Regions from separate parts of the Telluria sp. Soil_C_11 genome, predicted to be linked through region 3. Evidence: riboswitches for the same ligand, from Rfam matches in the RefSeq annotation. Region 3 holds a riboswitch; each other region holds the start of a gene.

Region 1 (9,745 bases), on a different contig from region 3:
AAGGTGCAGGACCGCTTTGCCGAAGGCCTGCTGCAGACCCTGGTCGAGGAAGGTCCGCGCGCGCTGGCCGAGCCGGACAACCATGACGTCCGCGCCAACCTGATGTGGACCGCGACCCTGGCCCTGAACGGCCTGATCGGCGCCGGCGTGCCGCACGACTGGGCCACCCACATGATCGGCCACGAGCTGACCGCGCTGTACGGCCTCGACCACGCACAGACGCTGGCGATCGTGCTGCCGGCCATGCTGCGCGAACGCCGCGATGCCAAGCGCGCCAAGCTGCTGCAGTTCGCGGCGCGCGTGTGGGACCTGGCCGAGGGCGACGAGGACGCCCGCATCGAGGCCGCGATCGCCCGCACCGAGGCCTTCTTCCGCGCGGTCGGCGTGCCGACCCGGCTGTCCGACTATGGCCTGGGCAAGGACGTCGTGCCGGCGGTCGTGAAGGCGCTGGAGGCGCACGGCATGACCAGGCTGGGCGAGACCGGCGAGGTGACGCTGGAAGTCAGCCGCAAGGTGCTGGAACGCTGCATCTAAGCACGCCTGGCAAGGCCCTCCCGGCCGGGGGCCTTGTCACGCTGGCCGCGCTGCGCCGCCGACCAGCCGTTCGCCGAGGGCACGCAACAGGCTTGCCCCATCGCCCCTCCAGGCGCTCCCATGCATGCACGCCAATGTGCCAGGCAGTTCGCCGGCCAGGTGTTCGATCAATTGCCTGGTATTGGTCGAATGCGAAAAATAGTCCATCGGTTGACGGAACGCTTCGCTGTTCTCCAGGATGTCATCCGTGGTCAATGCGGTCCCACCCGTGCCGCCCTGGGTGAACAGGTCCCCGCAAAACAGCGTCCGGGTTCGGGTATCCATCAGGAAGCCCGTTTCCCAGCCGTGCGGCAAATGGGGCGCATCGAGCCACTTGACCGATCGCGACCCCAGGCTGAGCTCGGCGCCATCCGCCATGGCATGGGCCGGCCGGTCCGCGAAATCGTTCACCGACACCATTGTGGCAACCCGGCTGCACAAGGGCGCCGCGTGGGGCGCTGCGGCCAGCCATTCATTCAGCGAGCCGCATTCATCCGCTTCGAAATGCGACAGGGCAATGAAGCGCAGGTCGCCGACCGGCATGACGCTGTCGACGGCTTCCCGCACCAGGGGAAACATCTTTCTCGGCCCTGTATGAAAGAGCAGCGGCTGGTCGTCGACGATCAGGTATTGGTTGAACGAGAACCCACCCGGCACGATGCTGACAGGCGTATTGATGCGATACACGCCATCGGCGATCTCGTGGACATTCGTGCCGGCAGAACCATTGGTGATGGCCATGGCTGCCTCCCTCCGCGTTTGCGAGTCGATTGGATAGCATACGCGCTTCCCGCACCCATTGGCATGCGTGGAACGGGCCCCGGCCGGAACCCGTTGCGCGAATCCCACGCCAGGCAAAGCACCCGGAGCGCAACCGCCCAGCCTTGCCAGACACGCCACACGCCACCCGCATCCGTGCTACACTCGCGCCTTCGCTAGGGGTCCTGGCAGCCGTAGCCGCTGCCGGGTGAGAGATACCCTCCGTACCTGATCTGGATAATGCCAGCGAAGGAAAGCGCAAGGCGGTGCCGAACGGCGCCCACACCTGTTTGCCCTTCCCCAGTTGGCTCCGGCTTTTGACAAAGCAGCGACGCCAAGCGGCGCGCGAAGACGAGCAAACCCATGAACGCACAACTGAAGTATTCGATCCTGGCCTGCGCCATCGCGCAAGCCTTCTCCCTCAACGCCCAGGCGCAGGACCAGCGCGGCCAGCCGATTGCCGAGGTCGTCGTCACCGGCACCCGCACCGGCCTCGAACGTGCCGCGGTCGGCGGCTTCTCCGAATCCTCGCTGTGGGAGACCCCGGCCTCGATCACCGCGATCGGCCGCACCCAGATGCAGGACCTGTCGATCCGCTCGACCACCGACGCCGTGCGCTACGACGCCTCGGTCAGCGACGCCTACAACGCGGTCGGCTATGCCGAGCAGTTCTCGATCCGCGGCTTCGCCCTCGACAATAACTACAGCTACCGCAAGGACGGCTTCGCGATCCCCGGCGACACCCAGATCCCGCTGGAGAACAAGGAGCGCATCGAAGTGCTGAAGGGCCTGGCCGGCCTCACCGCCGGCGTCGCCACCCCGGGCGGCATCGTCAACTACGTGACCAAGCGCCCGACCGCCACCCCATTGCGCTCGGCCACCGTGGAAGTCAGCGAGCGCGGCACCCTGTACGGGACGATCGACCTGGGCGGCCGCTTCGACGACCGCCGCTTCGGCTACCGCATCAACGCCGCCGCCGCCGACCTGCATTCCTACGTGCGCGGCGCGAACGGCGACCGCCAGTTCGTGTCCGGCGCCTTCGACTGGCAGATCACCCCGGATGCGCTGCTCCAGCTGGACCTCGACTGGCAGCACAAGGCGCAGATCACGGCGCCCGGCTTCCAGCTGATCCGCAATGAAGTCCTGCCGACCGGCGTGTCGGCCAGGATGCTGCTGAACGACCAGCCCTGGACCCGTCCCGTCGACACCCGCGACACCAACCTCGGCCTGCGCTTCGAATACAGGCTGGCGGACGGCTGGAAAGCGACCGTCGCCGCCAACAAGCACTGGTTCAAGCGCGACGACTTCACCGCCTTCCCTTACGGCTGCAGCAACGAGGGCGAAGGCTTCTATCCGGGCTACTGCTCGAACGGCGACTACGACGTCTACGACTACCAGAGCGTGGGCGAGCGCAAGACCCCGTGGGGCCTGCAGGCGATGCTGCAGGGCCGCTTCGCCACCGGCGCGTTGCGCCACGAACTGACCGTCGGCGCCTCGTACGCCGAGCGCCACGACAGCTTCGGCGACTATGTCTATGACTACGTCGGCTACAGCAACCTGTGGAATCCGCTGGTGTCGCCGCACGCCGATCCGTCGCGCGTCACCGGCCCCGTGTTCGAACGCCGCAGCGACCAGGAAAGCGCGCTGTTCGCACAGGACATCGTGACCCTCACGCCCCAGCTCACCCTGCACGGCGGCCTGCGCTACGTGCAGGCCAGGCGCAGCGACTACATCGCGCCAAGCCATGTCGCTAGCCGCGATTCCTTCCTGCTGCCGAGCCTCGCCCTGGTCTATAACGTGAACCGCGACTGGAACGTCTACGGTTCGGTGAGCCACGGCCTGCAGCATGGCGGCATCGCGCCGATGGAGACCGCGAACGAGAACCAGGTGCTGGAGCCGGGCCGCTCGAAGCAGTTCGAAGTCGGCGCCAAGGGCTCCGTGCGCGGCGTGAACCTGTCGGCCTCGCTGTTCCAGATCCGCCAGGGCCTGGAGTACACCGATCCGAACCACACCGTGACGGTCATCGTCGACGGCGAACCGGTGGAACGCAACCCCTTCGTGCGCGGCGGCCGCGAGACCCACCGCGGCTTCGAGCTGTCGGCCGACGGCAGGCTGGCCGCGGGCCTGCAGGCCGGGCTGTCGCTGATGGCCCTGAACACCCGCCAGGACGGCACCGGCGACGCCGCCATCGACGGCAAGCGCGTCACCGACGTCCCCAGCTTCAAGTCGACCGTGTGGGCCGAATACGCCGTGCCGCAGGTGCCGGGCCTGAAGGTCGACGCCAACTGGCAGTACTCCGGCAAGAAGGCCTTCGACGTCGAGAACCGCGTGTTCGTTCCCGACTACCACGTGTTCGGCCTTGGCGCCGCGTACGCGATGCACCTGGGCGCTACCCGCGTGACCTGGCGCGCCCGCGTCGACAACCTGTTCGACAAGTTCTACTGGCGCGACGTCACGCCGGCGCTGGGCGGCTACCTGCTGCCGGGCGCACCGCGCACCTTCCGCGTGTCGGGCCAGTTCGACTTCTAAGCAAGTAATGCCTCTACCTGCCGCAGCCGCCGCGGCAGGTCGCCTTCCAGCAGCGTGAACGGGATGCCCCGTTCGCGCAGCACCGCCAGCAGGCATTCATGCACCTGCCGGCGCACCTCCTCCGACTCGCGCTGCAGGCCGTCCGGCACCCACGGCAGGTCGAGCCCCGCCACCAGCGTCAGCGCGTAATCGTGCGCCGCTTCCATCTCCAGCAGCTCGGGCGGCACCCTGCCCCAGTAGATCCGGCTGTAGACCGCCGTCACCAACGGCGTGGTGTCGCAGAACAGGAAGCGCCGCGCTCCGGGCGACGCCGCCAGCGCATCCTCGCGCGCGCGCTGGGTGCGCGCGATCCCGACCTGGTCGTGCTCGAAGGGTACGCGCTGGTGGGTCTCGACGAATTCGCGCAAGTATTCCGGCACCCACAGCGTGCCGTAGCGCGCCGCCAGGGCCGGCGCCAGGGTCGACTTGCCGGTCGACTCGGCGCCCAGGATCGCGATGCGCCGCACTGTCATCGCGCGCCCTCGCGCGCCGCGCGCGCCCAGGTGCGCAGGCCCAGCGCCGCCATCACCACGAACGCCGCGTACAGGACCGCCGTCAGGTGCAGGCCCTTGTAGACGTACAGGCCGACGTACAGGACATCCACCGCGATCCACACATGCCAGTTCTCGACCTTCTTGCGCGCCGTGAGCAGGGTGCCGAGCAGGCTGCCGGCGGTGAGGAAGCCGTCCATGTGCGGCACGTCGGTGTCGGTGAAGGCGCGCAGGAACCAGGACAGCGCCACGAAGCCGAGCGCCCAGCCGGCCAGCGACCAGGCCCAGCCTGCGCGGTCGAGGCGGGTCACCAGAAGCGGCTGGTCATCGCTTCCCTTACCGCGCAGCCATTCGTACCAGCCCCAGATCGAGGCGGCGATGAATACGCCCTGCAGGCCGGCGTCGCCATACAGCCGCGACTTGAAGAACACGATGCCGTAGGCGGCCGAGGAGACGATCGCGAACAGCCAGGCCCAGTGGATGCGGCGGATGTTCAGCAGCACCGTCACGATCGACAGGACGAAAGAAATCAGTTCGAGCGGGGTGGTGCTGAAGCCCGGGAAGGCGAGTGTGTCGTTCATGCGCGGCGTAGAAAAAGTCAACAGCAGATTATCTCTTACTCCGCCAGCCCATGCCTGTGACAAAGTGTTATTTTTTAGCGGCAACGTGCATATATACTCGATCGATACCCGTCCGGGAACCTGAATGGAGACTTTCGATGCGCCTGCGTTCCGCCGTATTCTGCGCCGCCCTGCTGGCTGCGCTTCCTCTCGCCAGCCTCGCCGCGCCCCAGGTGCCGCTGGCGGCCTTCGTCCACAAGGACAGGTTCTCGAAACCGCGCCTGTCCCCGGACGGCAAGCACATCGTGATCACGGTCCTGGTGCCCGACCAGGAAAAAGACCGCGACTTCCCGGTGCTGATGACCTTTACGGTGCCCGGCATGCAGTCGGTCGGGGCGATCCGCCTCGCGAAGTTCGAGGTGCCGCTCGACTATCACTGGATCACGAATACCCGCCTGGCCATCGAAAAAGGCACCGAGCGAGGCTCGATCGACGCTCCTGTGTCCAACGGCGAAGTGGTGGCCGCGGAGATGGATGGCAGCAAATTCGAGTACCTGTACGGCCATGACATGTTCAAGTCCTCGACCCGCGGCCAGCGCTACGGCGACGATTACGGTTATGGCGATATCCAGGACATACCGCGTGCGCGCAACGGCCATCTCTACCTGGCCAGCCATCTGTGGGAAGGGTCGCACAGCCTCCTGTACGATATCGACTCGCGCTACGCCACCCGCAAGCTGATGGCCGACCTGCCGCACCCCGACCTCGGCTTCCTGATCCGCAACGACGGCAAGGCAGGCTATGCCTTCGGACTCGACCAGCAAAACGACCCGCTGCTGTTCCGCCAGGACGACGGCGCCGACAAGTGGACCAGGCTGAGCGGCCTGGGCCGCCGTTACTGGCCTCTCAAGTTTTCGCTGGACGACAAGCAGATGCTGGTCGACTGGTCGCCCGACGGCGGGCCGGACAAGCTGGTGCGCGAGGACGTGGGAACCGGCAAGCGCGTCACCCTGTTCGAGGACGCCGCCGGCAGCTACGGCGCCACGCTGTACGGGCCGGACCGGAACATGCCCTTCGGCGCTTTCACGACGGTCGGCAAACCCGAGGTGCGCTACTTCGACGACAATGACGAAGGCGCCAAGCTGCACAAACTCCTGGGTGCGCAGTTCCCCGGCCAATCGCTGTACTTCATCAATTTCAGCGACGACGGCAACACCCTGCTGTTCAGCGTCTCCAGCGACCGCGACCCTGGTTCCTATTACCTGTTCGACCGCAAGACCATGAAGGCCGACCTGCTGTTCTCCTCGCGGGAAGAGATCGACCCCGAACAGATGGCGCCGCGCCGTCCGATCACCTTCAAGGCCCGCGACGGCCTGGTGCTGCACGGCTTTCTGACCATGCCGGCCCATCCGGAAGGCAGCAAGGTGCCGCTGGTGCTGCTGCCGCACGGCGGCCCGTTCGGCATCGCCGACGACTGGTACTTCGACAGCGACGCGCAATTCCTGGCCAGCCGGGGCTATGCCGTGCTCCAGGTGAACTATCGCGGTTCCGGAAACCGTGGCCCGGACTTCAAGGAGTCCGGCTACCGCCAGTGGGGCGGCAAGATCCAGGACGACCTGGTCGACGGCGTGCGCTGGGCGGTGGCGACGGGCGAAGTCGATGGCGCGCGCATGTGCGTGTTCGGCGCCAGCTTCGGCGGCTATTCGGCGCTGATCCTGGCCGCGCGCGAACCCTCGCTGTTCAAGTGCGCGGTAGGCTATGCGGGCGTGTACGACCTGAGCCTGGTGCACAAGCCCAGGAACAACCGCTGGGACGAGGCCGCGGCCAACTACTTCAGGAAGACCCTGGGCGCCGACAAGGCGGAACTGGACCGTTATTCGCCGACCCTGCTGGCCGACAGGATCACCGTGCCGGTCATGCTGGTGCACGGTGGCCAGGACAAGAACGCCGACGTCGAGAATGCCGAAAAAATGCGCGCGGCGCTGATCAAGGCAGGCCGTCCGCCGGAATGGTTCCTGGCGCCGGGAGAAGGCCACGGTTTCTACACCACCAGGAACCGCACCGACTTCTACCAACGCCTCGAAGCCTTCCTGGCCAAGCACATCGGCCAGTAAGCAGGCCGATCAACCGGTTCCCGGGCGCGCCAGTGCCCGGATCCGGACACCGGTGCCCGCACACGGGCAAGGCGGCGCCGGCCGGACCGGGCGCCGTCCAGTGAAGGCTCCCTGGCACGATGCTTGCAATGAAGGACACATCGTCACTCCTTCATCACACGCATCGTCATGGACCAAGCCATCGGCATCGACATCCTGCGCCGCCGACGCCACTTCCGGCTCGCCGCCGGCCTCCTGCTGGGCGCCGGCTTCCTGGCCGCCGCCTGGGGCCTCAACCGCGCCGTGCGCCCCGGCGTCGCGGCCTCAGACATCGTGGTGGCCGAGGTCCGGCGCGGCAACGTCGACAACACCATCAATGCCGCCGGCGTGGTCATCCCCGTGCACGAGGAAGTGGTGTCGAGCCCCGGCGCGAGCCGCGTGGCCAGGGTCGTCGCCAAGCCGGGACAGCAGGTGAAACAGGGCGAGCTGCTGCTGGAGCTGGACGACCGCGAGATCCGCCTGGCCCTCGAGGCGCTGAAGGAGCAGCTTGCGCAGCAGGAGAACCGGATCGTCGTGCTGCGCCTGGAGATGGCGCAGAAGCTGAAGCAGACCGCATCGGCGATCGAGCTGCTGGAGATCGACCTCCAGGCCACCCGCGCGCGGCGCGAGCGCAACCGCAAGCTGCGCGACAGCGGCCTGGTGTCCGGCGAAGACCTGCTGACCTCCGAGCTCAACGTGCAGCGCAACGAGATCCAGCTGCGCCAGCAGCGCGAACTGATCGAGGACACGCGCCGCGCCACCGCCAGCGCCATCGCCGCCGCCAAGCTGCAACAGGACATCCTGCAAAAGCAGATCGCCCGCCAGGAAGGCCTGCTGCAGCAGACCCGGGTGGCGGCGCCCTTCTCCGGCATGCTGACTTCGCTGGTCGAGGAAGAAGGCGCGAGCGTGGCGTCGGGCCAGCTGGTCGCGCGCGTGTCGGAGCTGAACAACTACCGGGTCGAAGCGACACTGTCCGACTTTTACGCGCGCCAGCTGGCCGCCGGCCAGGCCGTGCGCGTCGAACAGAACGGCGAAGTGCTGGCCGGGCGGGTGCATACCATCCTGCCCGAAGTCCAGAACGGCACCGTCAAGCTGCTGGTCGACCTCGAACAGCCGCACAACCCGCAGCTGCGCAACAAGATGCGGGTCGACGTCGACATCGTCACCGACCGCAGGGCCAACGTGCTGGTGATCGACAGCGGCGCGGCCTTCAACGGCAAGGGCAGCCAGCCGGCCTTCGCAGTCCACGACGGCGTCGCCCGCAAGACCCGGATCGAGCTGGGATCGAGCGACGGCAAGGTGGTCGAGGTGATCAGGGGCGCCCGGCCGGGGGACCGCTTCATCGTCTCCGACACCAGCGCCTTCAAGGACCTGGACAGCATCCGGATTTCACAATAAGGGGAAGCATATGATCAGACTCGAAAACGTCAGCAAGACCTACCGCACCGACAAGGTCGAAACCCTGGCCCTGAAGGACATCGACCTGCAGGTCGCCAAGGGCGAGTTCGTCGCCCTGATGGGTCCGAGCGGCTGCGGCAAGAGCACGCTGCTGAACATCATCGGCCTGCTCGACCGGCCGGGCCAGGGCCGCGTGCACATCGACGGCGCGGCGCTGGCCTCGTACCGCGACAAGGAAGTGGCGCGCCTGCGCAACCGTACCTTCGGCTTCATCTTCCAGAGCTTCCACCTGATCCCGGACCTGCGCGTGATCGACAACGTCGAACTGCCGCTGCTCTACCGCAGCATGGGCAACGGCGAGCGCCGCCGCCTGGCGCGCGAGGCGCTCGAGCGGGTCGGCCTGGGCGCGCGCATGGAGCACTATCCGAACCAGCTCTCGGGCGGCCAGCAGCAGCGGGTGGCGATCGCGCGCGCGATCGTCGGCCGGCCGCAGGTGCTGCTGGCGGACGAACCGACCGGTAACCTCGACAGCAAGATGAGCGCCGAGGTGATCGACATCCTGCTCAAGCTGAACCAGGAGGGCACGACCATCGTGATGGTGACCCACGACGAGCAGGAAGCGCGCCGCGTGGGCCGCATCGTGCGCGTGTTCGACGGCCAGCTGGTCCGTCCGTCCGGCGTCGCCGGGGAGGCCGTCCATGCTGCGTAACTACCTGCTGACGGCCTGGAAGGTCTTCATGCGCCGCAAGCTGTTCACGGCGATCAACCTGGTCTGCATCGTGCTCACCCTGGTCGTGCTGATGGTGATCACCGCCCTGCTCGAGACCGCGTTCTGGCCGAGCGGCGTGGAAGGCAAGAGCGAGCGCTTCCTGCAGGTGTACGGCATCCGCAGCGAAAGCGCCGACCATCACACCGTGCGCACCACCCTGCTCGGCTTCAAGACCATCGACAAATACCTCAAGCCGATCCCCGGACTGGAGCGGGTCTCGGCCTTCACCACCCCGGCCTCGGTCTCGGTCTACCAGGGCGACCGCGTCAGCGCACTGGACATGCGGCGCGTCGACGCCGACTACTGGCGCATCCTCGACTTCAAGCTGCTGGCGGGACGCCTGCCGGACGCGGACGACGACCGCAACGGGCGCTTCGTCGCCGTCGTCAACGCCACCACTGCGCGCAGGCTGTTCGGCGACGCGGCGGCGCCGGGCCAGAAGATCAGCATCGGCGGCCAGATGTTCGAAGTGATCGGCGTGGTCGAAGACGTCAT
Region 2 (9,745 bases), on a different contig from region 3:
TTCCTGCAGTACAACGACAACACGGTCGAGCGCAAGCTGTTCTACCAGGCGATGAATGCGGTGCTGGAAGTGGTGCTCGACGACGAGCTGGAACTGGAAGATTACGTCGTCAACTTCCGCCGCATGTTCGGCAATCCGCGCATGGACGCGGTGCTGGGCTCGGTGGACGGCAGCGTGCGCTTCTTCGGCCTGGCGCCGACCAGCATGCAGCTGGAAGGACTCGACCGCCACCACCGCCTGATGGACAGCTACAGGAAGCTGCACAAGGCGCGCGCGAAGGCGGCGGCTGCATCGCGCTGAAGCCGTCAGGCGAACCAGTCGAGCAGGCGGCGGTTGACCTCATCCGCCGCCTCGTACTGCACCCAATGCCCGGCGGCGGGAATCGCGTGATGGGTGCGCTCGGCACGGGCGCCACACCACAGCGGCCCGACTTCGGCGGGGTCGCCGGTCGGATCGTGTTCACCCCATAGCATCAGGACCGGGATCTCCAGCCCGGCCAGGGCCTCCGACAGGGCCGGGCTCATCGAGGTCTTCTTGCTCTCGAAACGGGTGCGGATGCAGGAGCGGCGGTGGATCTCCAGCGCCATCGGGTCGATCGGGCCATGCAGCATCAGCACCCCCAGGTTGTGCCGCAGGTGCGCGAGCATGGTCTGTTCGTCGGCGGCGTCCTGCCAGATGCGCATCGCGCCCGGCTGGCGGCGGCGCAGGCCATGTCCCACCGCGCCCAGCAGGGCTAGTCGGCGCACGCCCGGGTGCCGGGCCGCGAGGCATCCGGCGATCACGCCGCCGAAGGAAAAGCCCGCCAGGCCGAAGGCCGCGCCGGCGCCGAATATGTTGTCGAGCGAGGCTTTGATCGCATCGACGATGTCGCCGTAGCCGCTCCCCGCCGGCAGCGCATCCGAGTCGCCATAGCCGGGCATGTCGGGCACCAGCACGCGGTGCGAGGCGGACAGGGCTTCGATATTCCTGGCCCAATGCAGCCATGAGCCGTGCCCGCCGTGCAGCAGCACCAGCGGGGCGCCGGCGCCGAATGCGCGCCAGCACAGGATGCGTCCTTCGTGTTCGACCAGGTGGCGTTCCGCGATACGCTCGAGATGCGCGATGAGCGCCAGTTCACTGCCAGTTTCCATCGGGTGCTTCGCCAAAAAGACGCAAGTATAGCGGTCATCGGCAAAACGTGAAGTCGACCTCGGGCCGGCGGCCGCAGACGATATCGGCCAGCGCCCGGCCCGAGCCGCAGGCCATGGTCCAGCCGAGCGTGCCGTGGCCGGTGTTCAGGTACAGGTTCGGCAGGCGCGTCCTGCCGACATACGGCACGTTCGATGGCGTCAGCGGCCGCAGGCCGGCCCAGTAGCTGGCGCGATCGTAGTCGCAGGCATCGGGAAACAGCGCGCGCACGCGGAGCGTGATCGCGTTGCAGCGCACCATGTTCAGTTCGCGCGAATAGCCGCCCAATTCGCAGGTGCCGGCCACCCGCAGCCGCGACCCGAGCCTCGACATGACCAGCTTGCAACCGTCGTCGGTCAGCGACACCGTCGGGGCCGCGGCGGCGTCCACGATCGGGTAGGTGGCGGAATAGCCCTTGCCGGGATAGATCAGCAGCCGCACTCCCAGCGGCGCCAGCAGGGCCGGGGAGAAGCTGCCGAGGGCGACCACCACGGCGTCGGCATGCAGCGCCTGGTAGCGGCCTTCGCCATCGATGGCTTCCACGCCCTGGACGCTTCCCGCGCCGGCCAGCAGGCGGGTCGCGGTCATGTTGTAGCGGAAGCGGATCCCGGCGGCTTCGCCCCTGGCGGCAAGCCGGGACGTAAACTGGTGGACGTCGCCGGATTCGTCGGTGGCCGTGTAGTCTCCGCCCACCAGCCTGGGACGCGCCGCGCGCAAGGCCGGCTCGATCCGTACCACCTCGTCGGCGTCGACCGTCATGCGCGGGCAGCCCAGTTCGCGCATCGCTTCCGCTGCATGGCGCGAGCGATCGAACTCGCCCTGGTCGGTATAGAAATGCAGGATGCCGCGGGTCAGGCAGTCGTAGTCGATGCCGGTTTCCGCGCGCAGGACTTGCAGGCTGCGGCGGCTGTAGTCGGCGAGCGCGACGATGCGGCGCAGGTTCGCGGCCACGCGCGCGGGCGCGCATTCGCGCACGAACTGCAGGCACCAGCGCCATTGCAGCGGGTCGGCTTGCAGGCGAAACAGCAGCGGCGCATCTTCGCGGCCGAGCCAGCGCAACACCTTCAGCAGGCTGGCGGGATTGGCCCACGGCTCGGCATGCGACACCGAGATCTGGCAGCCGTTCGCAAAGCTGGTCTCGAGCGCGGGGCCGGGCTGGCGCTCGACCACCGTCACCTCGTGGCCGGCCTGCCGCAGGTACCACGCCGACGCGGTCCCGACGGCGCCGGCTCCCAGCACGATGACCTTCATCGGTACACCGCCCCATGGCGGGCGGACGCTGGCAGGCAGGAATTCGGATCGGCGTTCATGTGCACTCCTCGGTCATCGCGATGAAGATCGGGATCCGGCGAATGGAGTGGCGGCGCATGCGTGTGGCGGACACGCGCAGGCTGCTCGAGCTTCCCTTCGCTGGCATTACCCAGATCAGGTTCGAAGGGTGTTTCTCACCCGCGCGCCGTGCTCGACGATGCAGGACCCCCAGCGTTGTGCCGTCTCTGTCGAAACGACGGTGGGCAGTGTACGCACGATCCGCGCGATTGGCAACGTGATAAGCTCACGGGCACCAGAGAACGACAAGGAGACAGGCATGCAGCAAACCCTGAGCTACGTCCACGGCGCGCACGAGGTGCCCCTGATCGGGGAGTCGATCGGCGTGCACCTGGCCGGCATCGCGGCGCGCTTTGGCGACGACGAGGCGCTGGTCGTGCGTCACCAGGACATCCGCTGGACCTGGCGCGAATTCGACGAGCGGGTCACGCGCCTGGCCGCCGGCCTGCTCAGGCTGGGGCTCCAGCCCGGCGACCGGGTCGGGATCTGGGCGCAGAACTGCGCCGAGTGGGTGCTGGTCCAGTTTGCGACGGCACGCGCCGGCCTGATCATGGTGAACATCAATCCGGCCTACCGCCGCTCCGAACTGGAGTATGTGCTCGACAAGGTGCAGTGCAGCGCCCTGGTCCTGGCGCCCGCGTTCAAGTCGAGCGATTACATCGGCATGGTCCAGGACGTGGTCCCGGAAATCCACCATTCCAGGCCGGGCGAGCTGCAGTCGGCGCGGCTGCCGCACCTGCGCCACGTGGTGCGCCTGGGCCCTGATCCGACGCCCGGCATGTTCAACTTCGACGAGCTGCTGGCGCCGCCCAGCGCGGAAGAGCTGGAAAAGCTGTCCCGCGTGCAGGACGGCGTGCAGTTCGACGATCCGGTGAATATCCAGTTCACCTCGGGCACCACGGGCGCGCCGAAGGGGGCGACGCTGAGCCACCATAACATCCTGAACAACGGTTTCTTCATCGGCGAGGCGATGAAGCTGAGCCAGCGCGACCGGCTGTGCATCCCGGTGCCCCTGTACCACTGCTTCGGCATGGTGCTCGGCAACCTGGCCTGCGTCACGCACGGCGCCACCATGGTCTTCCCGGGCGAGAGCTTCGATCCGAAAGCGGTGCTGGAGACGGTGCAGGCGGAACGCTGCACCGGCCTGCACGGCGTGCCCACCATGTTCATCGCCGTCCTCGACCATCCGGACTTCGCGCGCTACGACCTGTCGACGCTCAGGACCGGCATCATGGCCGGCTCGCCCTGTCCGGCCGAGGTGATGAGCCGGGTGATCGGCAGGATGCACATGGCGGAAATTACGATTGCCTACGGGATGACGGAGACGTCCCCGGTGTCGTTCCAGAGCTCGGTCGACGATCCGGTCGAGCTGCGCGTCACGACCATCGGCCGGGTGCACCCTCACCTGGAGGTCAAGATCGTCGACGGCGACGGACGGATCGTCCCGCGCGGCGTCAAGGGCGAACTGCTGACCCGCGGCTATTCGGTCATGCTCGGCTACTGGGGAGACGAGGAAAAGACACGCGACACCATCGATGCCGCACGCTGGATGCATACGGGCGACCTGGCCGTCATCGACGACGAGGGTTTCGCGTCGATCGTGGGCCGCTCCAAGGACATGGTCATCCGCGGCGGCGAGAACATCTACCCGCGCGAGATCGAGGAGTTCCTGTACCGTCATCCGAAAGTCCTGGACGTGCAGTGCGTCGGCGTGCCCGACCGGAAATTCGGCGAGGAGCTGTGCGCCTGCATCATCCTGCGTCCCGGGCAAACCGCCACCGCCGAAGAGATCCAGGACTTCTGCCGCGGCCAGATCGCCCATTACAAGATCCCGCGCCATGTCCGCTTCGTGACGGCCTTCCCGATGACGGTGACGGGCAAGATCCAGAAGTACCTCTTGCGCGAGCAGGTGAGGGACGAGCTCGGACTGGGCGCCTGAGCGATGCAGGACCAACGTAACATGCCACCACGACGGACGGTGCTGGTCGCCGGCGCCACGGGTCTGGTTGGCGGGCTGATCGTGCAGTCCCTGCTTGCCGACGGGACGGTCGCGCAGGTGCACGCACTGAGCCGCCGGCCACTGCGACTCCAGCACCCCAGGCTCCGCGTGCATCTCGTGGATTTCCGCCGCCTGCCCGAACTGCCGCCGGCCGACGAGGCCTATCTCGCGCTGGGCACGACGATCAAGGTGGCCGGCAGCCAGCAGGCGTTCCGTGCGGTCGACTTCGACGCCAACCTCGCGGTGGCGAGGGCCGCGTTCGCCGCGGGTGTCCGCGGCATCGGGCTGGTGAGCGCGGCAGGCGCGAACGCGGGATCTTCCGTGTTCTACAACCGCGTCAAGGGCGAGCTGGAAGAGGCGCTCGAGGCCATGGACCTGGCGGCGCTGGTGATCGCCCGGCCTTCGCTGCTGCTGGACCACCGCGACGGACTGGGACAGCCGCCGCGGCTCGGCGAAAGGATCGCGATCCCGATCGGGAAACTGCTCGCGCCGGTCCTGCCCGGAACTTACCGCCCAGTGCACGCGCGGGCCGTGGCGCACTCGCTGGTCAGGACCGTGCCGCAGGCGAAGGGCGTGGTCGTCCTGGCCTCGGACCAACTCGCCAGGATCGGCGCCGAAGGCTGACGAACGCATTCGTGCCGGCGCCTGAACGGGCGTAGAATATGGCGCATTCGGAGGCAGCGCCATGCACCGATTCACCTCTCGAGCCAGCCCGGCCGCAGCAGCGGCAGACCGGCGCCGGATGTTTTACCGGCACCGGCTGCCGATCCGCGTCATGCACTGGATTAACGTGGTCAGCTTCTTCCTGATGCTGATGAGCGGTCTCGGCATCTTCAACGCCCATCCTCACCTGTACTGGGGCAGGGATTCGGACTTCGAAGCGCCGCTGCTGTCCATGACTGCCCGGCCCGGGCCGGACGGCGAGCCGCACGGCTTCACCCAGGTCGGCACGCAGGTGTTCGACACGGACGGCGTGCTGGGCGCCTCGCGCGTCGCTGGCGCGGCGCGCAAGACCGGGCGGGCCTTCCCGTCCTGGGCCACGATTCCGGGCCAGCAATACCTGGCCACGGCGCGCAACTGGCACCTGTTCTTCGCCTGGGTGTTCGTGCTGAACGGGATCGCGTATGTGGCGTTCACCCTGTTCAGCGGCCACCTGCGGCGCGACCTGCTGCCGCGCAAGGCGGAGCTGCGCGGCATCGGCGGCTCGATCAGGGACCACCTGCTGCTGCGCCATCCGACCGGCGAGGCCGCCAAGCGCTACAACGTGCTGCAGAGCCTGACCTACCTTGCCGTGATCTTCGTCCTGCTGCCGCTGATCGTGCTGGCCGGCCTCGGCATGTCGCCGCGGATGGACACCCTGTTCGGCGGCTGGGTCGACATCCTCGGCGGCCGCCAGTCCGCGCGCACCTTGCACTTCATCGCGGCCTTCCTGCTGCTCGCCTTCGTCGCCGTGCACGTGTTCGAGGTGATCGTGACCGGCCTGTGGAACAACCTGCGTTCGATGATCACGGGCTACTACCGCCTGCCGCGGGAAGAGCACGAGGAGGGCGGGCCATGACGGCGATGCGGCGGCGGCGCTTCCTGCGGCTCGCGCTCGGCGCGGCGCTGCCGGGCGCGCTGGCCGGTTGCGACCGGCTGGCGGCGAGCGACGCGTTCAACGGCATGCTGCGCAGCGCCCAGTTCCTGAGCTGGCGCGCGCAGCGGCTGGTGACCGGGGTCGATGCGATGGCGCAGGAATTCGGCGAGGACGACATCGCCGACGAGTTCCGCAGCAACGGCACGGCGATGCCGGACAGCCGCCTGTACCGGGAACTGCTGGCCGGCCAGTTCCGAAACTGGCGGCTGCAGGTGGGCGGACTGGTCGCCCGGCCGGCGCAGTACAGCCTGGCCGAGCTGCAGGCGATGCCCCCGCGTACCCAGATCACGCGCCACGACTGCGTCGAGGGCTGGAGCGTGATCGGCAAGTGGACCGGCGTGCCGCTGCGGCAGGTGCTGGCGCGCGTGCAGCCGCTGCCGGCGGCGTGCTACATCGTGTTCCATTGCGCCGACCCGATGGATGGCTCGGACGTGCAGGCGCCCGGTTCGACCTATTACGAAAGCATCGACTTGCTCGAGGCCGTGCACCCGCAGACCATCCTGGCCTATGCGCTCAACGACGAGCCGCTGCCGGTCAAGAATGGCGCCCCGCTGCGCCTGCGCGTCGAACGCCAGCTCGGCTACAAGCAGGCCAAGTACCTGATGCGGATCGAGGTCGTCGAGCGGCTGGACGGACTGCGCGGCGGCAAGGGCGGCTATTGGGAAGACCAGGGCTACGAATGGTATGCCGGCATTTGACGCAGCCTCAGCCGCCCGCGCGCTTCGGCTGGTGCCCCTGTTTTTTCAGCTCGTCCATGATCCGTTCGCAGTGATCGCCCTGGATTTCGATCACGCCATCCTTCACGGTTCCGCCTGAGCCGCAGGCAGTGCGCAGTTGCTTGCCCAGCGCGGCCAGCGCGACGGGATCGAGCGGCAATCCCTTGACCAGGGTGACGCTCTTGCCGCCCCGGCCCTTGGTCTGGCGCGATACGCGTACCAGGCCATCGCCCGCGGGCGCGGCCTTCGCCTTGCAGGCGCAGTCCGCGACGGGCTGGCGGCATGCGGGGCACATGCGGCCGCCGTCGGTGGAATAGACGAGGCCGCCCTCTGAACGATGTTTCATGTCTTGCTCTGGAATGTCGGGTGTGAACCACGCGAGTGTAGCGGGCATTTTTCACACCGCCAAACCCTGTTTCACATCGTGAAGTCGATGCCGGTCCGGGCGCGGCGCGGGATTCCGTTGCACAGGACGGCTTTCCACATCATGGAACTTGCAAACCAAGTGACTGAATCGAAAGGTAAACATACTTTTTCGCGTCCTCTGCCAGAGAGCGGAACGGCGGGCGTGTCGACCCTATGATGGACTCATCCGGTTTCACCTTTCAGTGCATTTAAATGGAGTCTCATCATGTCCCAGTACCAGAACGATATCCAGGTCGGACGCGTCGGCATCATCGGCGCCAATGCCGTCGGCATCGGCATCGCCGTGAGCCTGCTCGATGCCGGCGTCCCCGTCACACTTTTCGAACTCGATCGCGAATCGCTCGACCGGGGCATCGCGCTTGCCCGGCCTGAAGCCGATGGACGCGACAGGCGCATGGCGCTATTGGCAGGAACCGTCAATTTCCACCATTTGAAAGACTGCGACCTGATCGTCGACGCGGTCGACGCCGACAGGGAGGGGAAGGAGAAGCTGTTCCGTCGCCTGGACCAGGTCGCCAAGCCGGGCGCAGTACTGATGACCCATACTTCGCAAGTCGGCGTCGACCACATCGCCGGGTGCACGCGGCGTCCGGGCGAGGTGCTTGGCCTGCATGTCGCGCGTTCGCCAACTGCCGGGGACACATGGACGATCGTGCCCGGGAAAGACACCTCGGGCGAAACGCTGGGCACGGTCAAGGCGCTCGCCGGTAGGCTGCACCGGCTTCCCTCGGTGTCCGGCCTGGGCCACCGCATGGCCGACGATACGAACGGCGCCGCATCCTGGTCGATCGACCGGGCGCTGGACTAGTCCTGCATGGCGACGACGACCTTCCGAAGTCGAGGTCGTCGGGCGGCGCCGGCAACCAGGCGAACGCCGGCGGCGACCAGGCGGTTTCATGCCCGGACTGCGGCGCGTCTTCTGCTGCGCGGGCGGCGAATGTTAGGATAGCGCTTTCATCTCCAGCATCCAGAGGAAGCAATGACCGTATTCGCCATGCCCGTCTTCGACGCCACCGTCATCTACGAAGGCAAGGAACTGTTCAAGGGCCGGGGTGCGGCAAGCATGTGGGCCGAGAAGCTGGCCAAAGAAATCGAGTCTCCCGTCACGGTGGAGAAGATCGGCACCGGCTGGGCCCTGTGCGGGAAGGTCGACGGCATCGACTGCCGCTGGGGCATCCACGGCCAGCGCCTGAAGCGCCTGGACTGAGCCGGGCGCCAGGCACATGTCGCCCGCATCGCTGACCATCTCGCGCATTCTCCACGCCGGCTACGTGTTCGAATGCGCCGGCACCCGGATCGCCTTCGACACGATCTTCGAGAACCCGTTCAGCCGCAACTGCCACGCCTTTCCCGAGGTCCGCTTCGACCGCGACCAGATCCGGCGCCAGCGGTTCGACGCCGTCTTCATCTCCCACTTCCACGACGACCACTGCTCGCTGGAGAGCCTCGACCTGCTGGACCGCGCGACGCCGCTGTACATCTACTGCATCTTCGAGGAGCTGTTCGACATGGTGCGCCAGCTCGGCTTCACCGAGGTGCATGCCTTGCGCCTGGACGAACCGGTCGCGGTCGGGGCTTTCCAGGTGGTGCCGCGCGAAGCCATGGATGCCGACGTCGATTCGATCTTCCAGGTAAAGGCCGCCGGGCTGAATGTCCTGAACGTGGTCGATTCCTGGATCGACGACGCGATCCTCGCCAGGCTCGCCGCGGAGGGGCCGTGGGACATGGTGCTGTGGCCTTTCCAGACCATGCGCGAGCTCGAGGTGCTGGCGCCAACGCGCGCCGTCGCGGCGCCGCCCGCGCTGCCGGAAGAGTGGCTGGCGCAGCTGAAGACGCTCGATCCGCGCTACGTCGTGCCGAGTTCCTGCCAGTTCCTCCAGGAGCCGTGGTCGTGGTACAACCGGGCCTTCTTCCCGATTTCGTACGCACGGTTCGCGCAGGAGGTGAGGGCGGCGCTGCCGTCCTGCCAGGTGGTGCGGCTGGACCCTTCGGTCTCGGTGCTGCTGGACGCCGGCTCGCTGCGGCCGGCGGCGCCCCTGGCCTGGGTGATTCCGGTCGGCGACCAGGATGTCGACTACGTGTATGAAGGGAATGCGGCGCCGCCTCCCACGGCCGAGATCGCGCGCCATTTCGCGCCGCTGACGGCGCCGCAGCTGGCGCGCGTCATGGAATACTGCCGCACGGGCCTGCCCGGCAGGTACGGCGCCACCGAGGCTTCCTCCGACTATTTCGACCAGCCGCGCATCTGGCAGCTGTCGGTGTGGGATCACGCGGGCCAGGCGACGCGCCTCCGCTACCGGCTCGAGCCCGGCGGCGGCGCGACTCCGGACGACAGCGCCGCGCCGCCGGCCTGGACCACCGACATCCCCGCCGCCAAGCTGTATGCGGCGCTCGAACTCGGCGAGTCGCTGACCTCGATGTACATGCGCATCAACGATGCCGTGTTCGATGCCGGCACCGAGCGCGCGCTGG
Region 3 (9,745 bases):
GTATCCGTGGGCGCTCATCACTTCACCTGTTCGGCGAGCTGCAGCAGCTTGGCGGTATTGGCGTTCTTGGCCGCGAAGTCCTTCCAGGCGGTGCGGCGGGCGATGTCCTGCCATTTCTTGACGGTGGCTTCGGTCAGGTCGACGGTCTTGGCGCCGGCCTTGGCGAATACCTTGGCGACTTCTTCGTCATCTTCCTTGGCTTCCTTGAGGGCGAACGCTTCCATCTCGGCGCCGACCTGCATCACCACGGCCTGCTGCTCCTTGGTCAGGCGGTCGAAGGCGGCCTTCGACATCATCAGCGGTTCCAGCATGAACCAGTAGGACTTGCCGCGGCCGGTGGTCAGGGCCTTCGACACTTCTTCCAGGCGGAACGAGATCAGCGAGGTCGAGGAGGTCAGGGCGGCATCCATGGCGCCGGTCTGCATGCCGGCATAGATCTCGTTCGACGGCAGGGTCACGACGGCGGCGCCGGCTTCCTTCAGGATCAGGTCCATCTCGCGCGAACCGCCGCGGATCTTCATGCCCTTCGCGTCTTCCGGCTCGACGATCGGCTTGCCGCGCGAGGCCATGCCGCCCGCCTGCCAGATCCAGCTCACCATCACCACGCCCTTGTCGGCCAGGATCTTGGTCAGTTCCTTGCCGACCGCGGCGTTCTTCCACGCGGCGCTCTGCTCATAGGACGTCACCAGGCCCGGCATCAGGCCGATATTCGTTTCGGGGACTTCGCCGCCGGCGTACGACAGCGGCACCAGCGACATGTCGAGCGCGCCCTTGCGCATCGCGGAGAACTGGGCATTGGTCTTCATCAGCGAAGAGCCGGGATAGATCTCGAACTTGACACCGCCCTTGGTGCGTTTTTCGACTTCGGCGGCGAACATGCGGACCAGACGGTCACGGAAATCGCCCTTGTCGATCGTGCCGCCCGGGAACTGGTGCGAAATCTTGATGGTCGTCTGAGCCCACACCGGAGCCGCCGCGGCCATGGCCATGCCGAATGCCAGAACACCCATGACGGTGCGTCGCTTGATTGCAATCATTGTGTATCTCCTCAGTTCTCTTCACGGGAACGCATGCTTGTGCATGCAAATTTTTTGTTTATGTATACAAGATGAACCAGAAAAAATACAATGTCAATCAGGTTAATATGATTTTTTTAAGCGGGACGCAGCGCCATGAAAAAGCTTTCTGATCAGCTACGCGAACAGATAGAAGAGAAGATTGCCACTGGAAAGTTACTGCCGGGGCAGCATCTGGACGAGACCGAACTGGCGAATGAATTCGGGGCCTCGCGTACCCCGATCCGCGAAGCCCTGATCCAGCTGGCCTCGGCCGGGCTGGTGCAGATCCGTCCGCGGCGCGGCGCCGTGGTGTCGACCGTGTCGCCGCACGAGATCGTGGAGATGTTCGAGGTGATGGCCGAACTCGAAGCCATGTGCGCGCGCCTGGCGGCGCGGCGCATGTCGCCCGCCGAGCACGCCAAGCTGCTGGAAGCGCACCAGGCCTGCAGCAGCGCCTACGAGGCGCGCGATCCGGATGAGTATTATTATCGCAACGAAGTGTTCCACCAGACGATCTTCGCGGGAAGCCACAACCACTTCCTGGCCGAACAGGCGCGCGCCCTGTCGCGCCGGCTCCGTCCTTACCGGCGCCTGCAGCTCAGGGTGCGCGACCGCATGAAGCACTCGTTCGGCGAGCACGATGCGGTGGTCAAGGCCATCATCGACGGCGACGGCCAGAAGGCGGCCGACTTCCTGCGCAGCCATGTGGCCGTGCAGGGGCAGCGCTTCACCGACCTGGTGGCTTCGCTCGAAGCGATGAACGCCGTGGCGGCCTGAAAGCCGGACCGGCCGCTGCCGCGGCGGGCATGGTCCCATCCCGGGGCCAGCCCGCAATGTCACACAACTGTTAAATTTCCGTCATCTGCCTGACATACGCCTCGACTATTCTCCCCAGCGATCGCCGCGCCTCCGGTGCGGTCCCACTGACCTGATCCTGGAGTGTTGACGTATGAATCCGAATACCGACCTGTCCCGCCGCCGCCTGCTTCGCCTGCTGGGCGCGACCCCCATGCTGCCGATCGGCGCCGCTACCGTGGGCGCCATGCTGGCCGGCTGCGGCGGCGGTGACGACAGCCCGGTGAGCACCGCGCCGACGCCCCCGACCCAGACCACGCCGCCGGTCACTTTGTCGAGCGTGTCCTTCGGTTCGATGAGCGCGCCAAGCCTGGCCGACGCCGCCGCGATGGCCACCACCTCGGTCGCTTCGACCATGACGGTCAACTTCAGCGACAGCAGCAAGCTCGATTTCAAGCTCTCGTACAAACCCTTCTTCATCACCGGCGACCTGGTCCCGAACGGCAGCGGCGGCACCATCCTGGCCGGCGGCTACTACGACATCACGAACCGCCCGATCATCGACACGACCGTGGCCGGCAAGGAGCGCCAGTTCTTCTCGGATTCGCCGGACGGCACTTCGCTGCTGACCGTGCCGAACGCGAAGGCGGCCGGCGTCGGGGCGGCCGGGCTGAAGGGCAATACCGTGTTCGCGGTGGTGCAGTTCGAGTACACGAGCTTCGCCCAGGACGGCGTGACCGGCATGTACGGCCAGCTGCCGTCGCCGATCGCGGTGCTGACCCTGGACCAGGATCCGGCCAACGGCAAGCTGACCCTGGTGAAGTACCACAACGTCGACACCTCGGGCGTGAACGGCCTGTGGATCACCTGCGGCGCCAGCCTGTCGCCGTGGGGCACCCACCTGTCGAGCGAGGAGTACGAGCCGAACGCCTTCACCGCGTCCACCGACGCCCAGTTCAAGGGCTTCAGCAGGAACCTGTACGGCAGCGAGACCATGGCCAATCCGTACAACTACGGCCACCTGCCGGAAGTCACCGTCAACCCCGATGGCAGCGCGACCATCAAGAAGCATTACTGCATGGGCCGCATCTCGCACGAGCTGGTGCAGGTGATGGGCGACAACCGTACCGTGCTGATGGGCGACGACGCCACCAACAGCGGCTACTTCGTATTCGTGGCCGACAGGGAGCAGGACCTGTCCTCGGGCACCCTGTACGTGGCCAAGGTCGGCGCCGGCTTCTCGCTGGACCCGGCCGCCGCCGCCGCGCCGCTCACCTGGATCAGGCTGGGCTCCGCCACCAGCGACGAGATCCGCTCGCTGGCCGCCTCGGTCAAGCCGACCGACATCATGGACGTCAGGACCGCCGACCCGCTGGACGCCACCTATACCAGGGTCGCCGCCAACGGCCGTACCGAGTGGCTCAGGCTCAAGTCGGGCATGGAAAAGGCGGCCGCCTTCCTGGAAACCCACCGCTACGCCGCCCTGGTGGGCGCCTCGATGGGCTTCACCAAGATGGAAGGCACGACCGTCAACCTGAAGGACAGGATCGCCTACTCGGCCCTGCAGAACTGCCAGAGCTCGATGGTGGCGGGGAATGCGCTGAACGTGCCGGGCAACGGCATCTCGATTCCGAAGAAGCTCGATGCCGGCGCGGTGATGATGCTGAACCTGAAGGGCGGCCAGAAGGACACTGCCGGCAATGCCATCGACAGCGAGTGGATGCCGGCCGACACCAGGGCCCTGCTGGTGGGCGAGGACATCGCCGCCGACGCGCTGGGCAATACCGCCAACCCGAACAAGGTCGGCAATCCGGACAACCTGAAGTTCTCGGAAAAGATGCGCACCCTGTTCATCGGCGAGGACAGCAGCCAGCACGTCAACAACTTCCTGTGGGCCTACAACGTCGACACCAGGCAGCTCTCGCGCCTGCTGTCGGTCCCGGCCGGCGGCGAATCGACCGGCCTGCACGCGGTGGACGACATCAACGGCTGGACCTACATCATGAGCAACTTCCAGCACGCCGGCGACTGGGGCGGGATCCATGCGGGCGTGAAGACGACCCTGGATCCGCTGATCCGGGCGAACTACAAGGACAAGTTCGGGGCGGCGGTGGGTTACCTGACCGGCGAGCTGACGCAGTTCAGGCTGGCGAAGGGGTAACCCTCCACACCGTCGTCCCCGCGCAGGCGGGGACCCAAGTGTTGCTTGCATTTCGATAGCGCATGCAAACTTGGGTTCCCGCCTTCGCGGGAACGACGTTTACAAGGTGGCACTTAGAACAGACCAGCGAATTCCCTGGTTGCGGCATATGCATCCGGCGCCGCATACACACTACTGATCGCCGCCACCATATCCGCCCCCAGCCCCACCAGCGGCCGCGCATTCTGCGGCGTCATCCCGCCGATCGCCACCACCGGCACCGCCAGCTGCGCCTTCGCCCGGGCCACGATGCTAGGTGGCGTGCTGACCTCGTACACCTTCACCTTCGACGGATAGAAGCCGCCGAAGGCCACATAGCTGGCGCCCGCGTCCTGGGCCGCCTGCGCCAGTGCGAACTGGCCGTAGCAGGAGGCGCCGACGATCCGGCCAGGCCCGAGCGCCGCGCGCACCGCGGCCACCGGCGCGTCGAGGCCGCCGACGTGCACGCCATCCGCGTCCAGCCGCAGGCACAGTGCGACGTGGTCGTTGATGACCAACGGCCGGTCGTGCCGGCGGCACAGGTCGAGCAGGGCGGCCGCCTGTTGTTCGCGCAGCGCTTCGCCGGCCGTCTTGTTGCGGTACTGGACCAGCGTGGCGCCGGCTTCCAGCGCCTGCCGGGTGACTTCCAGCAGCCGGCCGGTGTCGTCCCAGTCGGGGGTGACCAAATACAGTCCTCTCACTTTCATGCTCCTCGATGTTCGATACGGTGGGGGATGCGCTGGCCAGGCGCGATCGCATAGGCATCCGCCAGCGCCTGGTGGCAGAAGCGCTGGGCGCGGTCGAGCGCCTGGTCCATCGCATCGCCCAGGGCCAGGCGGGCGGCCAGGCTGGCGGCCAGCGTGCAGCCGCTGCCGTGGAATTCGCCGGGCAGGCGCGGCCAGCGCCATTCGCGCACGCCATCCCGGCTGTGCCAGCGGTTCACGACCTCGTCGCCATCGCCGTGGCCGCCGGTCACCAGCAGGTGGGGACAGCAGACAGGGCCAAGCGCCGCCGCTTCCGGCAGGTTCGGCGTCGCCACCGTCGCCACCGCCAGCAACGGCGCCAGTGCCGCCACGGCATCGCCGTGCGCGAGCGGGTCGCCGTGGCCGCTGGCCAGCACCGGATCGAGCACCACCGGCAGCGCCGGCTGGCGTTCGCGCAGCTGCCGGACGATGCCGGCGATCGCCCCGGCATTCGCCAGGCTGCCCGGAATGCCGAGCTTGACGGCGCGGACCGGCATGGTCGCGCCCAGCAGCGCGACCTGGCGCGCGAGCAGGGCGGCGTCCACCGGCACGACTTCGTGCACGCGCTCGTTGTCCTGCACCGTCAGCGCCGTCACGATGGACAGCGCATGGGCGCCCTGGGCCGCGATCGCCTCGATATCGGCCTGGATGCCGGCCCCGCCCGACGGGTCGAGGCCGGAAAACACCAGTACGCAGGGCCGCATCTCAATCAGCGCCACCGAGCCGGCCCGCCATCGGCGACGAGGGAGAGGCCGCGAAGCGCCGCGGCATCCGTCCCGCCAGGTGCGCCGCGCGGCCGGCCTCCACCGCCATGCGCATCGCGCGCGCCATGCGCACCGGCTCGCGGGCGAGCGCGATGGCGCTGTTCATCAGCACGCCGTCGCAGCCCAGTTCCATCGCCACCGCCGCGTCCGAGGCGGTGCCGACGCCGGCGTCGACCAGCACCGGCACCCTGGCCTGCTCGATGATGAGCGAGAGGTTCCACGGGTTCAGGATCCCCATGCCCGAGCCGATCAGGGACGCCAGCGGCATCACGGCGACAACGCCAATCTCCTCCAGCATCCTGGCCTGGATCGGGTCGTCGCTGCAGTAGACCATCACGTCGAAGCCGTCGCGCACCAGTTCCTCGGCGGCGCGCAGCGTTTCCGGCATGTTGGGGAACAGGGTCTTGTCGTCTCCCAGCACCTCGAGCTTGACCAGCTTGTGCCCTTTCAACAGCTCGCGCGCCAGCTGCAGGGTGTAGACCGCATCCTTCGCGGTGTAGCAGCCGGCCGTGTTGGGCAGGATGGTATAGCGCGAGGGCGGCACCACGTCCAGCAGGTTCGGCGCGTGCGGGTCCTGGCCGATGTTCACGCGGCGGATCGCCACCGTGATGATTTCCGCGCCGGCCGCTTCCGTCGCCGCGCGGGTCTGCTCCAGGTCGCGGTACTTGCCGCTGCCGACCAGCAGGCGCGAGCGGTATTCCTTGCCGGCGATGACGAGCGGCCTGTCGTTCATGTCATGCGCATTCATTTCATTCATATATCCTCCCGATGTTCATCCGCCGCCGATCGCGCGCACCACGTCGACCTTGTCGCGTGGCGCCAGCACGGTCCCGGACCAGCGTTCGCGCGGCACCACGCGGCGGTTCACGGCCAGCGCCAGCGCCTGGCCGGACAGGCCCAGCGCATCGACCAGCGCGTGCAGGGTGGCCGCTTCCGGCCGCGCCGCGTCCAGGATGTATGGCGCGCCGTTCAGTTCGAGCTCGATCTCCAGCATCCTCACTCCTTGTGATAGAGCTTGGCGCCCTTGCGCATGAACTCGACCGCCTTTTCCTGCATGCCGCCGGCCGCGTAGTCGCGCACTTCCTGCGTGATCTTCATCGAGCAGAAGTGCGGCCCGCACATCGAGCAGAAGTGGGCCACCTTGCTTGACTCCTTCGGCAGCGTCTCGTCGTGAAATTCGCGTGCCTTGTCCGGGTCGAGGCCGAGGTTGAACTGGTCTTCCCAGCGGAATTCGAAGCGCGCCTTCGACAGTGCGTTGTCGCGGATCTGGGCGCCGGGATGGCCCTTGGCCAGGTCGGCCGCGTGCGCCGCGATCTTGTAGGTGATGATGCCGTCCTTGACGTCGTCCTTGTCGGGCAGGCCCAGGTGCTCCTTCGGCGTCACGTAGCACAGCATCGCGGTGCCGTACCAGCCGATGTTGGCGGCGCCGATGCCGGAGGTGATGTGGTCGTAGCCCGGGGCGATGTCGGTGGTCAGCGGGCCCAGCGTGTAGAAGGGCGCCTCGTGGCACTGCTCGAGCTGCAGGTCCATGTTCTCCTTGATCAGCTGCAGCGGCACGTGGCCGGGGCCTTCGATCATGGTCTGCACGTCGTGCTTCCAGGCCACCTGCGTGAGTTCGCCCAGGGTGCGCAGCTCGGCCAGCTGGGCTTCGTCGTTGGCGTCGTAGATCGAGCCGGGGCGCAGGCCGTCGCCGAGGCTGAAGGCGACGTCGTAGGCCTTCATGATCTCGCAGATCTCTTCGAAATGCGTGTACAGGAACGATTCCTTGTGGTGGGCCAGGCACCACTTGGCCATGATCGAACCGCCGCGCGAGACGATGCCGGTGAGCCGGTTCGCCGTCATCGGCACGAAGGGCAGGCGCACGCCGGCGTGGATGGTGAAGTAGTCGACGCCTTGCTCGGCCTGCTCGATCAGGGTGTCGCGGTAGATTTCCCAGGTGAGTTCCTCGGCCTTGCCGTTCACCTTTTCGAGCGCCTGGTAGAGCGGCACGGTGCCGATCGGGACCGGGCTGTTGCGGATGATCCATTCGCGCGTCTCGTGGATATGCCTGCCGGTCGAGAGGTCCATGACCGTGTCGCCGCCCCAGCGGATGGCCCAGGTCATCTTCTCAATCTCGTCGCCGATGGAGGAGGGCGAAGAACTGAGCGCCGAGTTGCCGATGTTGGCGTTGATCTTCACGAGGAAGTTGCGGCCGATGATCATCGGTTCCGATTCCGGGTGGTTGATGTTGGCCGGCAGGATGGCGCGCCCGCGGGCGATCTCGTCGCGCACGAACTCCGCCGTGATCTCGTGCGGGATGGACGCGCCAAAGGCCTGGCCCGGATGCTGGCGGCCGAGCAGGGCCGCCATGCGCTTGCCGGTCGGGCCCGCGGCTTCCAGGCTGCGCAGGTATTCCTGGCGCCGCAGGTTCTCGCGGATGGCGACGAATTCCATCTCGGGCGTGACGATGCCCTGGCGCGCATAGTGCATCTGGGTGACGTTGCGCCCTCCGGCGGCGCGGTGCGGCTTGCGCTGCAGGTCGAAGCGCAGCTCGGCCAGCTTCGGATCCTGCAGGCGCTCCTGGCCGTAGCGCGAGGACGGGCCGGCCAGTTCGACGGTGTCGCCGCGCTCGCGGATCCACTGGCTGCGCGGGCAGGGCAGGCCGGAACGGATGTCGATGCGCACGTCCGGATCGGTATAGGGGCCGGAGGTGTCGTAGACCCAGACCGGCGGATTCGGCTCGGCGCCGAAGGACGCCGGCGTGGGCAACTGGTGGATTTCGCGCATCGGCACCCGGATGTCGGGGCGCGAGCCGGTCACGTGGACCTTGCGCGAATTGGGAAGCGGTGTCACGGCCGCGGCGTCGACGGTGGCGCTGGCGGACAGGAATTTCGGATCGGCGTTCAAGTGCACTCCTTGTATCACTGAAGATCGGCGATCCAGCGGAGGAGTGCAAAGGAGCGCAGGCTCGAGGGCATGCGCGGACTCTGTAGCTTCCCTTCGCTGGCATTATCCAGATCAGGTTCGGAGGGTATTTCTCACCCGCGCCCGGTCTGGTGTGACCGGCGCAGGACCCCTAGCGTTGTTGCCGCTTCTCGTGAAGCGACGGCGGGAGTGTACGTCGATTTTGGAGGAATGGCAAACTTGGTGCGATACTATCCGCCCCGAAGTCGAACCCGGTCCGCGATGCCCATCCTGTCCCAACTCCTCCTGTATCCGATCAAGTCCTGCGCCGGCTTCGCCGTCCAGGAAGCGACCCTGCTCGAATCCGGCCTGGCCGCGCAAGGCGTGCACGACCGCGAGTGGATGCTGGTGACCGAAGCCGGCCAGTTCCTGACCCAGCGCGAGTTCCCGCGCATGGCGCTGATCCAGCCGCGCCCTGGCGGCGGCAACCTGCGCGTGCGCGCGCCCGGGATGGGCGAGCTGCTGCTGCCGCTCGCCTGGCAGGACGACGCGCCCGTGCGCCAGGTGCAGATCTGGGACGACAGGGTGAGCGCGGCCGACTGCGGCGAGACGGCCGCCGGCTGGTTCGCCGAAGCGCTCGGCACGCGCGAGCCGGTGCGCCTGGTGCGCTTCCGCCATGACGTGGTGCGCCCGACCAGCGTCAAGTGGACTGGCGGCGTGCCCGCGCAGACCCGCTTCGCCGACGCCTATCCGCTGCTGCTGATCGGCCAGTCTTCGCTGGACGACCTGAACCTGCGCCTGCGCGCGGCCGGACGCGACGCGCTGCCGATGGACCGCTTCCGCCCCAACCTGGTGGTGGCCGGCATGGAAGCCTTCGAGGAGGACTACACGGCCTCCCTCGGCACCGGTGCGGCCGAGATCCGGCCCGTGAAACCCTGCGCACGCTGTCCGATTCCCGCCATCGACCAGGCCACCGGCGTGCCCGGCCCGGACCCGCTCGACATCCTGCAGACCTACCGCGCCAATCCGAAACTCGACGGCGCGGTCTGCCTGGGCATGAACTGCATCGTGTCGGCCGGCGCCGGCAGCGGGCTGCGCGTGGGGCAGGAACTGGCGGTCGAACTGGCATTCTGACAACGATTTCGCGCGGTTTCGATTTGCAATACGGCTGAGTTGGCGTAATGTATGGACTAATTGCTGAAAGGAATGTCCATGCACGAGCAGCAGGGCGCCAGTGTGCGCGAACTGATGGCCGAGAACGCCGCACTGCGCAGGCAGCTCGCCAGCCTGATCGACCAGGCCGAAAGCAACCACGCGATCATG

Evidence for each region. Region 3 has a riboswitch for thiamine pyrophosphate ahead of thiC (phosphomethylpyrimidine synthase ThiC). Riboswitches for the same ligand answer to the same signal wherever they lie in the genome.
Region 1: another riboswitch for thiamine pyrophosphate. It lies ahead of AC3A6M_RS03575 (TonB-dependent siderophore receptor); the one in region 3 lies ahead of thiC (phosphomethylpyrimidine synthase ThiC).
Region 2: another riboswitch for thiamine pyrophosphate. It lies ahead of AC3A6M_RS14380 (D-amino acid dehydrogenase); the one in region 3 lies ahead of thiC (phosphomethylpyrimidine synthase ThiC).

Annotation. Positions count from the first base shown of each region.
Region 1 covers NZ_JBDGIN010000002.1:143,979-153,723, reverse strand. Annotated here, with positions in the region: gene AC3A6M_RS03585 (iron-containing alcohol dehydrogenase) at 1-534, shown strand, start outside; gene AC3A6M_RS03580 (oxygen-binding di-iron domain-containing protein) at 571-1,314, opposite strand; TPP riboswitch at 1,501-1,604, shown strand; gene AC3A6M_RS03575 (TonB-dependent siderophore receptor) at 1,696-3,861, shown strand; gene AC3A6M_RS03570 (AAA family ATPase) at 3,858-4,373, opposite strand; gene pnuC (nicotinamide riboside transporter PnuC) at 4,370-4,972, opposite strand; gene AC3A6M_RS03560 (alpha/beta hydrolase family protein) at 5,110-7,065, shown strand; gene AC3A6M_RS03555 (efflux RND transporter periplasmic adaptor subunit) at 7,234-8,481, shown strand; gene AC3A6M_RS03550 (ABC transporter ATP-binding protein) at 8,492-9,190, shown strand; gene AC3A6M_RS03545 (ABC transporter permease) at 9,180-9,745, shown strand, end outside.
Region 2 covers NZ_JBDGIN010000007.1:252,312-262,056, reverse strand. Annotated here, with positions in the region: gene AC3A6M_RS14390 (OsmC domain/YcaO domain-containing protein) at 1-300, shown strand, start outside; gene AC3A6M_RS14385 (alpha/beta fold hydrolase) at 306-1,130, opposite strand; gene AC3A6M_RS14380 (D-amino acid dehydrogenase) at 1,165-2,418, opposite strand; TPP riboswitch at 2,553-2,658, opposite strand; gene AC3A6M_RS14375 (AMP-binding protein) at 2,756-4,435, shown strand; gene AC3A6M_RS14370 (NAD(P)H-binding protein) at 4,457-5,119, shown strand; gene AC3A6M_RS14365 (cytochrome b/b6 domain-containing protein) at 5,181-6,053, shown strand; gene AC3A6M_RS14360 (molybdopterin-binding protein) at 6,050-6,829, shown strand; gene AC3A6M_RS14355 (translation initiation factor Sui1) at 6,837-7,193, opposite strand; gene AC3A6M_RS14350 (3-hydroxyacyl-CoA dehydrogenase NAD-binding domain-containing protein) at 7,479-8,081, shown strand; gene AC3A6M_RS14345 (hypothetical protein) at 8,253-8,480, shown strand; gene AC3A6M_RS14340 (MBL fold metallo-hydrolase) at 8,497-9,745, shown strand, end outside.
Region 3 covers NZ_JBDGIN010000006.1:216,074-225,818, reverse strand. Annotated here, with positions in the region: gene AC3A6M_RS12755 (TRAP transporter small permease) at 1-18, opposite strand, end outside; gene AC3A6M_RS12750 (TRAP transporter substrate-binding protein) at 18-1,037, opposite strand; gene AC3A6M_RS12745 (GntR family transcriptional regulator) at 1,173-1,835, shown strand; gene AC3A6M_RS12740 (PhoX family protein) at 2,008-4,014, shown strand; gene thiE (thiamine phosphate synthase) at 4,128-4,733, opposite strand; gene thiD (bifunctional hydroxymethylpyrimidine kinase/phosphomethylpyrimidine kinase) at 4,736-5,479, opposite strand; gene AC3A6M_RS12725 (thiazole synthase) at 5,481-6,296, opposite strand; gene thiS (sulfur carrier protein ThiS) at 6,312-6,533, opposite strand; gene thiC (phosphomethylpyrimidine synthase ThiC) at 6,536-8,425, opposite strand; TPP riboswitch at 8,497-8,606, opposite strand; gene AC3A6M_RS12710 (MOSC domain-containing protein) at 8,705-9,556, shown strand; gene AC3A6M_RS12705 (GGDEF domain-containing protein) at 9,635-9,745, shown strand, end outside.